Regions from separate parts of the Allobosea sp. 2RAB26 genome, predicted to be linked through region 1. Evidence: predicted binding sites of a transcription regulator. Region 1 holds the regulator's gene; each other region holds the start of a gene.

Region 1 (3,276 bases):
CGCATCTTCACCGGTGCTCCGATTCCGGAGGGCGCCGATACGATCCTGATTCAGGAGAATGCGGACGGCGTCGGCACTGCGACGATCCGCGTGCGCGAGGGCGCCGAGCGCGGCAAGTTCGTTCGTCAGGCAGGATTGGACTTCTCCGAGGGCGAAGTGTTGCTTCTCGCCGGCAGCCGGCTCGACAGTGCGAGCCTCGGCCTCGCGGCAGCCATGGGCCACCCCATGCTCACTGTGCGTCGCAAGCCACTGGTCGCGATCCTCGCGACCGGCGACGAACTTGTCCAGCCCGGCGAGCCGGTTGGACCCGACCAAATCGTCGCGTCCAACAGTTTTGCGCTCGCCGCGCTGGTCGAGCAGGCCGGCGGCACGGCGCTCGATCTCGGGATTGCCCGCGATGATCATGCCGATCTCGCCGACAAGATTGGCCAGGCACGAAAGGCCGATGCCGATGTGCTGATCACCCTCGGAGGAGCCTCGGTAGGTGAGCACGATCTCGTCCAGGCAGCGTTGATCGGTCAAGGCATGGCGCTCGGCTTCTGGAAGATCGCCATGCGGCCGGGCAAGCCGATGATGATGGGCCGCCTCGGCCGCATGGTCGCGCTCGGCCTGCCCGGAAACCCCGTCTCGTCCATCGTCTGCGGGCATCTCTTCGTCGTACCGCTGCTCAGGACCCTCCTGGGCGTACCGGAACCCGAACGCGATCTGAGTGAGCCTGCAATCGTCGGAAGAAATTTGCCGGCAAATGATGAGCGGCGGGACTATATGAGGTCGGAACTGACGCTCACTCCGGAAGGATGGCTGGCAACGCCCTTCGCCAAGCAGGATTCATCGATGCTGGCCACTCTTGCCCGCGCCGACGCGCTGCTCATTCGCGAATCGTTTGCTGCGCCGGCAAACAAAGGCGACAACTGCCGGATCATCCGCCTACGCTGAGCGCGCTTGCGGAACACAACGCGAACCTGTATGGTGTTCGTGCTTTGTTTCGATTCCATACAAAGAGCGCCGGCGGGAACCATGCTGACACGCAAACAGTTCGAACTGCTTCGTTTCATCCAGGAACGCCTGCGCGAGACAGGGGTGCCCCCCTCCTTCGACGAGATGAAGGACGCGCTCGATCTGCGCTCCAAGTCCGGTATCCATCGCCTGATCATGGCGCTGGAGGAGCGCGGGTTCATTCGCCGCCTTCCCAATCGAGCCCGAGCGCTGGAGATCATAAAGCTGCCCGAAGGGGCCGGCGGCCCTCAGGCGACGCGCGGACGGTTCAGCCCCTCCGTCGTCCAGGGGGGGCTTGGCAAGGTCCGGCCGATCGCACCGCCCCCGGACGAAGATGTGCGCTCCACGGTTGCGATTCCGGTCATGGGGCGGATTGCCGCCGGTACACCGATTTCCGCCATCCAGAGCCGCAGCCATAGCGTGGCACTACCTGCCGACATGCTTGGCCCCGGTGAACATTTTGCCCTCGAGGTTCGCGGCGACTCGATGGTGGAAGCCGGCATTCTCGACGGCGATACGGTGGTGATCAAGCGTCAGGACACGGCCAATACCGGGGATATCGTCGTGGCTCTGATCGATGACGAGGAAGCAACGCTGAAGCGACTGCGCAAGCGCGGCTCCTCGATCGCGCTCGAGGCTGCCAATCCCGCCTATGAGACAAGGGTGCTGGGACCGGACCGAGTCAAGATTCAGGGCCGCCTGGTCAACCTGATGCGGCGCTACTGAAGCGGCTCGTGTTCTTCGACAGCCGCCAGCGGCAAAGCCGGCGTGCTTGCAGGCCGCTCCCGCTTGCGGCTCCAGGGACGATCGACACCATCCTGCTCTGATAGATGGGCACGCCAGCCGCCCTTGTTGCCGACAAGGGCGGTCGCGCCATGGCGCGACAATGCCCTGCGGTCGATCAGTCGTGCTGCGCACGGAGCGTTCCACGGAATCGGCGTGATGACGAGATCGGCGCGCCGACAGTCCTCGACGATGGCCAGGCGATCACGTGCAAAGGCAACGCTTCGTCCATCCTTGCTGCGGACGACACAACCCAACGTGTCGCAGGCCGCGCCTTCCCGCAGGCTGTTGTCGTCAGGCCGGCGATTGTCGCCATCTGCGTTCAGCCATTGCTGCAGCACGAAGCGGCTCGGATGCCCCGCCAGGATCATGCGACCATCGCCCCCGCGGACCAGGATGCCGGAACCATCGCGTTCGATCAGGATGTCGGGCCTGTCGGGCTTCGCTGCCACGAGCAGTCCCGCGATCAGGGGGGCGACGGCCAGGAAGCGCAGCGGTGTCGTCCAGAGCGTGATCCAGAGGAGCGCGGCGGCAAAGCATGCGAGCGCCGCGGCCCCGAATGCAGGAATGATCACTGCGGAGTGGTCGAATCCCGCAACCCAGCGCGCGGATTGCAGCACATAATCCGAAGCGACTCCCATGAGCGCCCAAGCCAGCCAATCCAGGCCGAAAGGATAGGCGAGCACGCCGAAGACAGCGGCAGGCATGACGATCAGGGAAACGAAGGGCAAGGCGAGCGCATTGCCGAGCAGACCGAAGGGGTTGAAGGTCTGGAAGTGATAGGCACCGAACGGTGCGGTTGCGACCGTCGCCAGCACGGTCGTGACCGTGAGCCCGACCACCGCGATCCAGATCGGCCGTAGCGGCCAAGGCAGGTTCGCCGGCGCCTCGGACTGGCCGCGATCCTCCCAGCGCTCGGCAAAGGCGATCAGCGCCGCGACAGCGCCAAAGGACATCTGGAAGCTTGGACCAAGCAGCGCGTCGGGCTCGCGCAGCAGAACGATCATCGCAGCGAGAGCCAGATTGCGCATGCTGAGCGCCGGGCGATCGACGAGGATCGCACCGAGCATGACCAATGTCATGATCAGCGAGCGCACCGTCGCGACCTCGGCTCCCGAGAAGATGCAATAGGCCGTGGCGCCGAGCATCGCGGCCAGGGCGGCGAGTTTCTTTATGGGCCAGCGCAATGCCAGCGTTTGCGATAGCGCCAGCAGGCCACGGACCAGGCCGAAGATCGTGGCGGAGGCCAGCACCATGTGAAGGCCCGAGATGGAGATGATATGATAGATTCCGGCCGCGCGCAGGTCGATATTGGTCGCCTCCGTGATGAGGCCGCGCTTGCCAGTAACCAGCGACGCCGCCATCGCGCCAGCCTGCCCTCCCCCGATCCCGGCGATGCGCTCCGTCAGCGCATTGCGCGCCCGGTCGACCGTCGCGCGTATCTGAAGCTCGAGCGGTGGCTGCGAGGGTGGTGGGGCGAGCGCGATCTTTCCGGGG
Region 2 (3,276 bases), on a different contig from region 1:
CATGGCCGGCAGCAGCGACATCGCCCCGCTCGATGCCAATCTCTCGGGCGAGGACGGACGTTCGGCCAAACTCTATCTCTCTCCGGTCGCAGCGACCGAGGACAGCGATGGTGAGCGCGCCATCGTCTATGCGCTGGAGACCACCTCCGAGCGCAAGCTCAAGGACAATATCGACCAGGCCCAGAAGATGCAGGCTGTCGGCCAGCTCGCCGGCGGCATCGCGCACGATTTCAACAACGTGCTCCAGGTCATCATCAACGCGTCCGAGTTCCTGCTCGCCAGCCACAAGCCGACCGACCCGTCCTTCCCGGACATCATGCAGATCAAGCAGAACGCCTACCGGGCGGCCTCGCTGGTCCGGCAGTTGCTCGCCTTCTCGCGCCGCCAGACGCTGCGCCCGCAGGTGCTCGAGCTCGGCGATGTGCTCTCCGATCTCTCGCTGATGCTGAAGCGCGTCGTCGCCGACAAGGTCTCGCTCGACATTCGCCAGGGCCGCGACCTCTGGTCGGTCAAGGCCGATCTCGGTCAGCTCGAACAGGTCATCGTCAATCTCGCGGTCAATGCGCGCGATGCCATGCAGGACGGCGGCAAGCTGCAGGTCCGCACGCGCAACGTCGCAGCGGAGGAATGCGCCGGGTTCGGCCATCAGGCCCTGCCCACCGCGGACTATGTCATGCTCGAAGTCGAAGACAGCGGCACCGGCATCCCGGCCGAACATCTCGACAAGATCTTCGAGCCCTTCTTCACCACCAAGGAGGTCGGCAAGGGCACGGGCCTCGGCCTTTCCATGGTCTATGGCATCGTCAAACAGACCGGTGGCTTCGTCTTCGTCGATTCGACCCTCGGCAAGGGCACGACCTTCCGCATCTTCCTGCCGCGTCACGTGCCGACGGAAGAGGAGATCGCCGCCGACAACGCCGCCAAGGAAGCGCCCAAGAAGGTCGCAGCCGATCATACCGGCGCCGGCGTCATCCTGCTGGTCGAAGACGAGGACGCGGTGCGTGCGCTCAATGCCCGCATGCTGATCTCGCGCGGCTATACCGTGCACGAAGCGGCCTCGGGCGTGGAGGCGCTCGATATCTTCCTCAAGCATGACGGCAAGATCGACCTCGTCGTCTCCGACGTGGTCATGCCCGAGATGGACGGCCCGACCCTGCTTGGCGAGCTACGTCAGCGCAACCCGGCCACCAAGGTCGTCTTCGTCTCCGGCTACGCGGAGGAGGCCTTCCGCAAGAACCTGCCGGAAGGCGAGCAGTTCCACTTCCTGCCCAAGCCTTTCACGATGAAGCAGCTGGTCGAGACAGTGAAGGCCGCGATGAGCTGAGGCGCGAGGCCGCGCAGGTAGCGAGGCGCGGCGTCCACGAACGATGCGGGCAGCGCGATGTCGGACGGGAACTCACGCAGATACCTGATCCTGCTTCTCGCCCAGACCCTGTGTGCGATCGTCGTGCTCGCCAATGTGCGGGGCATTTTCCTCCTGCTGATCGACAATATCGGAACGATCATGACTGCCACTCGCGGCAGCGCGTTGCAGACCGCGCTCGCGGTCCTGATCGGCCAGGCCTGCTACTGGTGGCGCCTGCGTCATGTGACCATCCCCGCCACCTATGGCGGCCTGGTGATCGGCCACTTCGTCTCCTTCGCAGCCCGGATCGGCTTCATCTTCGGCGGCGCTCTGTTCTCGCTCTATTATCTCCGGCACGTCCCGGAGCTCGATCTTGGCTATCTCGATCTGAGCTGGCGCGGGGCGCTCCTCATCGCCGTCATCTTCGCGCTCTACTGCTACACCCTGGAGCTGGAGCGGCTCGGCAACGCGATGCAGATCCGGGCCATGCAAGCGAAGGGCGACAGCCGGGCTTGAACAGCTCTGCAGGGAGGCGATGAATGAGAACAAAAAAAGAACTTGAAGACAGGAACAAACCGTGACCATATTTGCTCACGGCGCACATTGAGAAGTGATCGCGCCCCTGCCATAAGGAGCGCACGTTGTGAATCAGGCAAATCTCCGGCTCGTGGAAGGCTCTTCGATGGACAAGGCTAAGGCGCTCGATGCGGCGCTCTCGCAGATCGAACGGGCTTTCGGCAAGGGCTCGATCATGCGCCTGGGCAAGAACCAGCAGGCGATCGAGATCGAGACCATCTCGACCGGCTCGCTCGGGCTCGATATCGCGCTCGGCGTCGGCGGGCTCCCCAGGGGCCGCGTCATCGAGATCTACGGACCTGAATCCTCCGGCAAGACCACGCTTGCGCTCCACACTATTGCCGAAGCCCAGAAGAAGGGCGGCGTTTGCGCCTTCGTCGATGCCGAGCACGCGCTCGATCCGGTCTATGCCCGCAAGCTCGGCGTCAATCTCGACGACCTCCTGATCTCGCAGCCCGATACCGGCGAGCAGGCGCTCGAGATCACCGACACCCTGGTTCGCTCCGGCGCCATCGACGTGCTGGTGGTCGACTCCGTTGCGGCCCTTACGCCCCGCGCCGAGATCGAAGGCGAGATGGGCGATGTTCAGCCCGGCCTCCAGGCGCGCCTGATGAGCCAGGCCTTGCGCAAGCTCACCGCGTCGATCTCGCGTTCGAACTGCATGGTCATCTTCATCAACCAGATCCGCATGAAGATCGGCGTGATGTATGGCTCGCCCGAGACCACGACCGGCGGCAATGCCCTGAAATTCTACGCCTCCGTGCGCCTCGACATTCGCCGCGTCTCGACGCTGAAGGAGCGCGACGAGGCCACCGGCAACCAGGTCCGCGTCAAGGTCGTCAAGAACAAGGTGGCGCCGCCCTTCAAGCAGGTCGAGTTCGACATCATGTTCGGCGAGGGCATCTCGAAGGTCGGTGAGCTGATCGACCTCGGCGTCAAGGCCGGGATGGTCGAGAAGGCCGGAGCCTGGTTCTCCTTCGACAGCCAGCGCCTCGGCCAGGGCCGCGAGAACGCCAAATCCTTCCTCAAGGCCAATCCGGACGTCGCGGCGCGCATCGAGGCCACGATCCGGCAGAATTCAGGCCTCGTTGCCGATCGCATCCTCGATGAGGCGACACCTACCGACGATGATCTCGACGAGGGCGACGCCTGAGCCTCATCTCCGCGTCGGCGGCAGGGTATTTTCGTCGGGCGGCCTTTCGGGGCCGCCCGTTTCTTTTATGCGCCAAGGCCTTGTCACGGGAATTCTGGACAGGTGCAAAGCCGCTGACTAGAACCGATCCCAACCAGCAGGCCCGCCCGGCCACCCATCCTGAAGCAGAGTTCGAATTGCGATGAGCGGCGTCAACGAAATC
Region 3 (3,276 bases), on a different contig from region 1:
CCTGGAAAGGGCGAGAGCCCGCGCACGAGGTCATGGACCTGCTGCGCTGGACGCGCCCAGTCCAGCTTCGCCTCGGCATTGGCGATCTTGGCAGCGTAGGTCACCCCCTCGACGGGTTGTGGAGTGAACTGCAGCCCGCCACGTCCGAGCGCAGCCAGGGCGCGCACCATCAGGTCGGCGCCAAGCGAAGCCAGCCGATCATGCAGTTCGCCGGCCGTCATATCGGGGCCGATCGCAAGCTTCTCGACCATGCCGACCGGGCCGGTATCCAGCCCCGCCTCCATCTTCATGACGCAGATGCCACTCTCGGCATCGCCCGCCATGATGGCCCGCTGGATCGGGGCAGCGCCGCGCCAGCGCGGGAGAAGCGACGCGTGCAGGTTGAGGCAGCCCAGTTCCGGCAGATCAAGGATCGCCTGCGGCAGGATCATGCCATAGGCGACGACGACCGCGACGTCGGCCTGATGCGAGGCGATCACCTCGGCAGCTTCGTCGGTCTTCAACGTCTTCGGCGTGAACACCGGAATGCCGAAGCGCTCGGCGGCGCGATGCACCGGGGACGGCTTCAGATCGAGACCACGACCGGCCTGCGCCGGGGCGCGGGTGTAGCAACTCACAACCTCGTGGCCCTGGCCGATGATCTCGGTCAGGGTCGGCACGGCGAAATCCGGCGTGCCCATGAAGATGACGCGCAAACTCATGCGAACAGCGCCGCTTTCTGATCGATACGGATCATTCAGGCCGCGCTGTCGCGACGCGCCGCCTTGGCGAAACGCTTGGTGACACGCTCGCGCTTCAGCCGCGACAGGTGATCGATGAAGAGCACGCCATTGAGATGGTCGATCTCGTGCTGGAGGCAGGTGGCGAGCAGGCCGTCCGCCTCGATGTCCTGCACCTTGCCGTCGAGATCGAGATAGCGAACCTTCACCCGCGCCGGACGCTCGACCTCCTCGTAATATTCGGGGATCGAAAGGCAGCCTTCCTCATGGATGTTCAGCTCCTTGGAAGACCAGGTGATTTCCGGATTGATGAAGGTCATCGGCGCCTTCTCCTCCTCCGGCTTGGCGAGGTCGATCGTCAGCAGGCGCAGCGGCACGCCGATCTGGATCGCGGCCAGGCCGATGCCGGGTGCGTCATACATGGTCTCGAGCATGTCGGCGGCGAGCGCCTTGATCTCGGGCGTGACGGCCTCGACAGGTTTCGAGACCTGGCGCAGGACTGAATCGGGCAGGATGACGAGAGGGCGAATAGCCATAGGGCGCTCGAACCGGTTTTTCTTGCTGACGCCGCGGACATAAGCACTTGTTGGCGGGTGGTCAAACCGTTCCGCTTTCGTTCGGCATGCGCACGCGAATCGGCTAATCTGCCGTCATGAACGGAATTGCCTTCACGCTGCTCGAGCGGCCGGTCAGCTGGAGCGAGGCCGCGCTTGCCTTCGCCGGTAGCAGCCTGTTTCTGCTTGTGCTCGTCGCGTTGTCGCTCTGGCGCAGTTCGCGCGGGCGAGCGATCGAGGCCGTCATCGCTGCCGAACGCGCCCGCGAGATGGACGACAAGGTCGCCGAGATGAACCGCATGCAAGCCGAGATGACGGGCCGGATGCAGACGATGGCCGAGATTCTCTCGACGCGGCAGGCCGACCTTGCCCGCCTCGTCGCCGAGCGGATGGATGGTCTGCGCCAGCAGGTCGGCTCCGGGCTCGAGCAGAACGTCAAGCAGACCACGGAGAGCCTCGGCAAGCTGCAGGAACGGCTTGCGGTCATCGACGCTGCCCAGAAGAACCTGACCGACCTGACCAGCGAAGTGGTGACCCTCAAGGACGTGCTCTCCAACAAGCAGGCACGTGGCGCCTATGGCCAGGGCCGGATGGAGGCGATCATCCGCGACGGGCTGCCCGCCGCCTTCTTCTCGTTCCAGCCGACGCTCTCGAACCGGAACCGGCCGGACTGCCTCGTCACCCTGCCAGGAGACGGGCGCGGCCTCGTCATCGACGCCAAATTCCCGCTGGAGAGCTTCACCATGCTGCGCGAAGCGCGTGGCGAGGAGGCAAAGAAGGCAGCGGGCGTGCGCGTGCGCGGCGATGTCGGCCAGCACGTCAAGGATATCGCCGAGCGCTATTTCGTGCCCGGCGAGACACAGGACATGGCCCTGCTCTTCGTGCCGTCGGAATCGATCTATGCCGACCTGCACGAGCATTTCGACGACGTGATCCAGAAGGCCCATCGCGCCCGCGTCATGGTCGTGTCGCCGTCCCTGCTCGCCCTGGCGATCCAGCTGATGCAGTCGCTCATTCGCGATGCCCGCATGCGCGAGGAGGCTCGCGTCATCCAGACCGAGGTTGGCAGGCTCCTGACCGATGTCCGCCGGCTCGGCGAGCGGGCCGAGAAGCTCGACCAGCATTTTCGCCAGGCGCAGGAGGATGTCGCCGGCATCCGCACCTCGGCCGGCAAGATCACCAGCCGCGGCGACAAGATCGGCGCGCTCGAATTCGATGAGCCTGCGAAGAGCGAGCCGTCGCTACCCTTCGCCAAGGGGCTGGAGCTGAAGGCCGCCGAGTGATCAGCCGCGGTTGAGCACGGCCGAAAGCTCCGGCTTGACGTTCAGCGTCTGGAAGACGACGCAGTAGCGCTCGGTCAGCTTGAGCAGAGTGTCGAGCTTGTCCTGTGGGGCGTCGCTCTCGACATCGAAGGACAGGCGGATCGCCTTGAAGCCGACGGGCGCATCCTTGACGACGCCGAGCGTGCCGCGGAAATCGAGATCGCCCTCGGCCCTGACCGTTCCCTTCTTCAGTTCGATTTCAAGGGCGGTCGCGACCGCCTTCAGCGTCACGCCGGCGCAGGCGACCAGCGCCTCAAGCAGCATGTCGCCGGAGCAGAGCTCGGCACCGGTTCCGCCGGTCGCCGGGTGCAGCCCGGCCAGGGCGATCGCGCGGCCGGTCTCGACCTTGCAGGCGATATGCTGGTCGTCGAGTTCGCCACGGGCCTTCAGCGTGATCACCGCGGCGTCGGGCGCCTCGCGGTATTTGTCCTTGAGCGGAGCCTGGAGGGCGCGAAGCGCGGTGACGTCCATGGGTCTCAACCTTCTTCAGACGAGCGGCGATGTGCCGCCGTGATAAGCCTGTCGCCGACGCGGGGCCAGCCCCAACCCGGCATGGGCGTCTCGCGCCTCACCACCACATGCCTGCGGTCTCGGCCGCCTTGTGCTGATGCGGCTCTCCGTTCGCGAGGGAACGATCGAGAGTGCGCAGGACCTCGCGTTTGCTCGCCTCGAAGGCTGGAG

What was found. Region 1 encodes LexA, which represses DNA repair genes until DNA is damaged. Its sites were predicted from a motif close to TGTTCNNNNTGTGTTCNG; they were not measured.
Region 2: recA (recombinase RecA) is a predicted target of LexA. The motif match lies at 1,887-1,904, and genes of this name have one in related genera.
Region 3: AB4118_RS13550 (DNA recombination protein RmuC) is a predicted target of LexA. The motif match lies at 1,323-1,340, and genes of this name have one in related genera.

What each region holds. Positions count from the first base shown of each region.
Region 1 is NZ_JBFRGS010000012.1:75,085-78,360, forward strand. Features, by position in the region: gene AB4118_RS22305 (molybdopterin molybdotransferase MoeA) at 1-936, shown strand, start outside; gene lexA (transcriptional repressor LexA) at 1,018-1,722, shown strand; gene AB4118_RS22315 (ComEC/Rec2 family competence protein) at 1,716-3,276, opposite strand, start outside.
Region 2 is NZ_JBFRGS010000010.1:156,838-160,113, forward strand. Features, by position in the region: gene cckA (cell cycle histidine kinase CckA) at 1-1,324, shown strand, start outside; gene AB4118_RS20605 (hypothetical protein) at 1,382-1,861, shown strand; gene recA (recombinase RecA) at 2,028-3,074, shown strand; gene alaS (alanine--tRNA ligase) at 3,256-3,276, shown strand, end outside.
Region 3 is NZ_JBFRGS010000006.1:218,803-222,078, forward strand. Features, by position in the region: gene fmt (methionyl-tRNA formyltransferase) at 1-701, opposite strand, end outside; gene AB4118_RS13545 (peptide deformylase) at 737-1,255, opposite strand; gene AB4118_RS13550 (DNA recombination protein RmuC) at 1,372-2,556, shown strand; gene AB4118_RS13555 (OsmC family protein) at 2,557-3,066, opposite strand; gene AB4118_RS13560 (ABC transporter ATP-binding protein) at 3,164-3,276, opposite strand, start outside.